Regions from separate parts of the Streptococcus sp. Marseille-Q5619 genome, predicted to be linked through region 1. Evidence: riboswitches for the same ligand, from Rfam matches in the RefSeq annotation. Region 1 holds a riboswitch; the other holds the start of a gene.
The links. A riboswitch is a leader RNA that binds a small molecule or an ion and turns the genes downstream of it on or off. The one in region 1 is predicted to bind thiamine pyrophosphate.
Positions count from the first base shown of each region.

Region 1 (3,254 bases):
AAATGCCTGGTAGCAAAAGATCTCAACGATTCACTTAATGTAGACTAAAGTTTAGAGTTTAAGGAAAGTAGGGATAGTATATTGTATGAAAAAATAAGATGGTTTTTAAGCAAAACTCTTGAAAATGATTGAAAAAAGAGTTATTATAGTTGTATAGTAAAAAGCAAACGCTTACTTAATCAAGGAGGACAGTTTATGTCATACAAAACAAGCAATGCAGAAGGTCATGTAGATTTCATCAATACCTATGATTTGGAGCCAATGGCGCAACAAGTGATCCCTAAAGCAGCCTTTGGTTATATCGCTAGTGGGGCGGAAGATACTTTCACTTTAAGAGAGAATATCCGCGCCTTTAACCACAAACTCATCGTTCCTCATACACTTTGCAATGTAGAAAATCCAAGTACAGAGATTGAGTTTGCAGGCGAAAAATTGTCTTCACCAATCATTATGGCGCCTGTTGCGGCTCATAAATTAGCGAATGAACAGGGTGAAGTGGCGACTGCGCGTGGTGTGCATGAGTTCGGTTCTCTTTATACAACCAGTTCTTACTCTACTGTTGACCTTCCAGAGATTTCTGAAGCCCTTCAAGGGACACCTCATTGGTTCCAATTTTACTTTAGTAAAGATGATGGCATTAACCGCCACATCATGGATCGTGTGAAGGCTGAAGGTTATAAAGCGATTGTCTTGACAGCAGATGCTACTGTAGGGGGCAATCGTGAGGTGGATAAGCGTAATGGCTTTGTCTTCCCAGTTGGCATGCCGATTGTTGAAGAATACCTGCCAGAAGGTGCTGGTAAATCAATGGACTTTGTTTACAAATCAGCTAAACAACGCTTGTCTCCACGCGATGTAGAATTTATCGCTGAATACTCAGGACTTCCTGTGTATGTCAAGGGACCACAATGCCGTGAGGACGTTGAACGTTCGCTTGCTGCGGGAGCATCTGGTATCTGGGTAACCAACCACGGTGGACGCCAAATCGACGGTGGACCAGCTGCCTTCGACTCACTTCAAGAAGTAGCAGAAGCAGTTGATAGACGTGTGCCGATTGTCTTTGACTCTGGTGTTCGCCGTGGTCAACACGTCTTTAAAGCCTTGGCTTCAGGAGCAGACTTAGTAGCTATTGGTCGCCCGGTTATCTATGGCTTGGCTCTCGGCGGTAGTGTTGGTGTGCGTCAAGTCTTTGAACACTTGAATGCGGAATTGAAGACAGTCATGCAGTTGTCTGGAACTCAGACTATTGAAGATGTCAAACACTTCAAGCTCCGTCACAATCCATACAACCCAACTTTCCCAGTTGATCCTCGTGACTTAAAATTGTATTGATAAAATAGATTGCCTCCACTGAATGTGGAGGTTTTTCTTCGTGTATTGGAAGAATAAATAGCTATCAAAAACTATATAAAGATATTTTTCGGTCAAATATCTTGCTAGGGCTTTCATTTTTTGCTATACTGGTGCAGTAATTAAATAATAAAGACATTTGGGGTGCTTTAAGCTGAGATGATACCCATTGAACCTGATACAGTTAAGACTGGCGAAGGGAAATGTGAAACGTTTTTTCGTATGGCGAAATGAACGATCTAATCTTGTAAGTCAACTCTAATTCTTGATTGTAATTGGAGTTTTTTTGTTTATATAAACTGGATAGGTTTGTTTAGGTAGCTCTCTGCAAATGCCCTCAATGTTCTTTAAAAGGATCAAGTGGAATTAGGATTTTACTTGGTATCTCTTGGTGTTTTATTGATTACTAAGGAGTAAAGAGAGGAAAAAATAAATATGGAAACACAGGTTTATGCATTTGAGCCAGGTTTGACTGTTGGAGAATTATTAAAAAATAGTCAGAAGGATTGGCAGGCTGCAAGCAATCATCGTTTTGTCAAGGAACTTTTTGCGGGGACAATTGAGAATAAGGTCTTAAAAGACTACCTGATTCAAGATTATCACTTCTTTGATGCCTTCTTATCTATGCTGGGTTCCTGTGTAGCCTACGCAGACCAGCTTGAATCCAAGCTTCGTTTTGCCAAGCAACTAGGCTTTCTTGAAGCAGATGAAGATGGTTATTTCCAAAAGGCTTTCAAAGAGTTAAAAGTATCTGAGAATGACTATCTGGAAGTGAGCTTGCACCCTGTAACAAAAGCCTTTCAGGAGCTTATGTATTCTGCTGTGTCATCATCAGACTATGCTCATCTTTTGGTCATGCTGGTCATTGCAGAAGGTCTCTATTTAGACTGGGGTTCTAAAGATTTGGCTCTACCTGAAGCCTACATTCATTCGGAATGGATCAATCTCCACAGAGGTCCTTTCTTTGCAGAGTGGGTTCAATTTCTTATTGACGAACTCAATCGTGTTGGGAAAGGTAGAGAAGATTTGACAGAACTTCAGCAACGCTGGAATCAAGCAGTTTCTTTAGAATTAGCCTTTTTTGATATTGGTTACGATGTCTAGGGAAAGTTCAGGGTACTGACAAATTTGACGAGGTAAATCATTCAATGTAACTGAAAAAAATTCTCAACTAAAGATAGAGATAAATCGAAATCAGTAGATCGTATAAAGTGAAAAGGAAGGATTTCAATATGACAAGTTTAAAATTATTAAAAGAAAAAGCACCTTTGGTCATTTGCATCACCAATGATGTAGTAAAAAATTTCACAGCAAATGGATTAGTAGCACTGGGTGCCTCACCAGCTATGAGCGAGTACCCAGCAGACTTAGAAGATCTATTAAAATATGCTGGAGGATTATTGATTAACATTGGGACTTTAACGGATGAAAATTGGAACTTATACCAAGCTGCTCTGAAAATTGCAGAGAAATATAATGTCCCAGCAGTTTTAGATCCTGTAGCCTGTGGAGCAGGAGAATATAGAAAAAAAGTAGCAGATGATCTAATCAACAATTATAAACTAGCAGCGATTAGAGGAAATGCTGGCGAGATTGCCTCTTTAGTAGGAATAAATGTGGCATCTAAAGGAGTAGATAGTGCGGGCGTAGATAATATTGATGAGATTGCTCTAGCAGCCAACGCTAAGTTTCATATTCCAATAGTAGTGACTGGAGAAGTTGATGCGATTGCTGTTAATGGAGAAGTGGTAACGATTCATAATGGTAGTGCCATGATGCCAAAAGTTATTGGGACAGGATGCTTATTAGGTGCTGTAATAGCAAGCTTTATCGGACTTGAAAAAGGTCAAGAATTGAAATCATTAGAAACAGCAATGTTGGTTTACAATATCGCTGGAGAAATG
Region 1 is NZ_CAMPPO010000002.1:249,554-252,807, reverse strand. Features, by position in the region: gene lctO (L-lactate oxidase) at 196-1,332, shown strand; TPP riboswitch at 1,481-1,569, shown strand; gene OC530_RS02395 (TenA family protein) at 1,786-2,454, shown strand; gene thiM (hydroxyethylthiazole kinase) at 2,583-3,254, shown strand, end outside.

Region 2 (3,254 bases), on a different contig from region 1:
TTTTCAAGTATCTCAAAAAGGGAGGCATAAAATGACAGATGCATTTACAGATGTAGCTAAGATGAAAAAAATCAAAGAGGAAATCAAGGCACATGAGGGTCATGTAATTGAAATGACCTTGGAAAATGGGCGTAAGCGTCAAAAAAATAGATTGGGTAAGTTAATTGAAGTTTATCCATCCCTATTTATTGTGGAATTTGGGAATGTGGAAGGAGATAAACAGGCTAATGTTTACGTTGAATCCTTTACTTACTCAGATATCCTTACAGAAAAAAATCTAATTCATTATCTGGACTAAAGTGAGAAATTTTCTCACTTTTTCTTTTTTCTCCGAATAGTTTAAGTGAAGGTAATCTTCGATTTATATTATTTTCAAGGAGGAAGAATGAAAATTTTACCGTTTAAAGTAACAGAGACAAGGTTTTCTTTCAGAAAATCAGCTAAAAAGGTTGTTCCTTTTTTAGTAGTAGGATTGATGTTAGCAGCGAGTGATAGTGTATATGCCTATTCTGGAGGAAATGGATCGATTGCGCGTGGAGATGATTATCCTGTTTATTATAAAAATGGGAGCCAGGAGATTGATCAGTGGCGCATGTATTCTCGTCAGTGTACTTCTTTTGCAGCCTTTCGTTTGAGTAATGTCAATGGTTTTGAGATTCCAAGGGCTTATGGAAATGCGAATGAATGGGGCTATCGTGCTCGTCGTGAAGGTTATCGTGTCGATAATAGACCAGCGATTGGCTCTATTGCTTGGTCTACTGCAGGAACTTATGGGCATGTTGCCTGGGTGTCAAATGTAATGGGAGATCAGATTGAGATCGAGGAATATAACTATGGTTATACAGAAGCCTATAATAAACGAATTATAAAAGCAAATACGATGACAGGATTTATTCATTTTAAAGATTTAGCTGGTGGCAGTGTTGGGAATAGTCAAACCTCAGTTTCAACAGGAGGAACACATTATTTCAAGTCTAAGTCTGCTATCAAAAATCAGCCACTAGCTAGCGCAACTGCGATTGATTACTATTATCCTGGGGAGAAGGTTCATTATGATCAAATTCTCGAAAAAGATGGATACAAGTGGTTGAGTTATACAGCTTATAACGGAAGTCGTCGTTATATCCAGCTAGAGGGAGTGACTTCTTCACAAAATTATCAGAACCAATCAGGGAATAGCTCTAATTATAGCTCAAATAATGGATCGACTGTCGGTTGGAAGAAAATAAATGGTAGTTGGTATCATTTTAAATCAAATGGGTCTAAATCAACGGGATGGTTGAAAGATGGTTCTAGCTGGTATTATTTGAAATCATCTGGTGAAATGCAGACAGGCTGGTTAAAGGAAAATGGCTCGTGGTATTATCTGGATAGTTCAGGGGCAATGAAAACAGGCTGGTATCAAGTTTCTGGTAAGTGGTATTATTCTTACTCTTCAGGTGTCTTAGCTGTTAATACGGCGGTGGATGGCTACAGAGTAAACAGTGATGGAGAACGAGTATAGAAAATTGGAGTAGGAAATGTTTCCTGCTCTTTTCTGTAAGCAGTTTCCTTGACATTTTTCTTAATTTGCGCTATCATATATCCATATAATATATGGGAGTCTGTGTACAGTCTGAGAGGAAGTGTTAAACTTCGACCGCACCTGATCTGGGTAATGCCAGCGGAGGGAACGATACTTAGTCTATTCTTGACCTTTTCCATATATGGTAAAGGTTTTTCTTTTTGTCAAAGGAAAACGAGAAGAGGAGGTTTTTATGAAAGCAAGCATCGCCTTGCAAGTTTTACCCCTAGCACAGGGGATTGATCGGATTGCTGTTATCGATCAAGTCATTGCTTATCTACAAGCTCAAGAAGTGACCATAGTGGTGACACCATTTGAAACGGTCTTGGAAGGGGAGTTTGATGAGCTCATGCGCATTCTCAAAGAAGCGCTGGAAGTGGCAGGGCAGGAGGCAGATAATGTCTTTGCCAATGTCAAAATAAATGTAGGAGAGATTTTAAGTATTGATGAGAAACTTGAAAAGTATACTGAGACGACACATTAGTCTATTGGGCTTTCTGGGGGTCTTGTCAATCTGGCAGTTAGCAGGTTTTCTTAAACTTCTCCCCAAGTTTATCCTGCCGACACCTTTTGAAATTCTTCAGGCCTTTGTTCGTGATAGAGAATTTCTCTGGTACCATAGCTGGGCGACCTTGAGAGTGGCTTTGCTAGGTCTAATTTTGGGAGTCTTGATTGCCTGTCTCATGGCTGTGCTCATGGACAGTTTGACTTGGCTCAATGACTTGATTTACCCTATGATGGTGGTCGTTCAGACCATTCCGACCATTGCTATAGCTCCTATCTTGGTCTTGTGGCTAGGTTATGGGATTCTGCCCAAGATTGTCTTGATTATTTTGACGACAACTTTTCCTATCATCGTTAGTATTTTGGACGGTTTTAGGCATTGTGACAAGGATATGTTGACCTTGTTTAGTCTGATGCGGGCCAAGCCTTGGCAAATCCTGTGGCATTTTAAAATTCCAGTCAGTCTGCCTTACTTTTATGCAGGTCTGAGGGTCAGTGTCTCCTATGCCTTTATCACAACCGTGGTATCTGAGTGGTTGGGAGGATTTGAAGGACTAGGTGTCTACATGATTCAGTCCAAGAAACTGTTTCAGTATGATACCATGTTTGCTATTATTATTCTGGTATCGATTATCAGCCTTCTGGGTATGAAGTTGGTCGATATCAGCGAGAAATATGTTATTAAATGGAAACGTTCGTAGAATTAGAATGTTTCTGAAAAAGAAAAGAGGAAATTGAAATGAAGAAAACATGGAAAGTGTTTTTAACGCTTGTAACAGCTCTTGTAGCTGTTGTGCTTGTGGCCTGTGGTCAAGGAACTGCTTCTAAAGACAACAAAGAGGCAGAACTTAAGAAGGTTGACTTTATCCTAGACTGGACACCAAATACCAACCACACAGGGCTTTATGTTGCCAAGGAAAAAGGTTATTTCAAAGAAGCTGGAGTGGATGTTGATTTGAAATTGCCACCAGAAGAAAGTTCTTCTGACTTGGTTATCAACGGAAAGGCACCATTTGCAGTTTATTTCCAAGACTACATGGCTAAAAAATTGGAAAAAGGGGCAGGAATTACTGCCGTTGCAGCTATCGTAGAACACAATACATCTGGAATTATCTCTCGAAAATCTGATAATGTAGCTAGTCCAAAGGACTTGGTTGGTAAGAAATACGGAACTTGGAATGACCCA
Region 2 is NZ_CAMPPO010000006.1:88,738-91,991, reverse strand. Features, by position in the region: gene dnaB (replicative DNA helicase) at 1-30, shown strand, start outside; gene OC530_RS08360 (Veg family protein) at 32-298, shown strand; gene cbpD (choline binding-anchored murein hydrolase CbpD) at 386-1,504, shown strand; TPP riboswitch at 1,587-1,689, shown strand; gene OC530_RS08350 (thiamine-binding protein) at 1,758-2,048, shown strand; gene OC530_RS08345 (ABC transporter permease) at 2,011-2,769, shown strand; gene OC530_RS08340 (ABC transporter substrate-binding protein) at 2,808-3,254, shown strand, end outside.
Region 2: it holds a riboswitch for thiamine pyrophosphate, as region 1 does, so the genes downstream of both, OC530_RS08350 (thiamine-binding protein) here and OC530_RS02395 (TenA family protein) in region 1, are expected to answer to the same signal.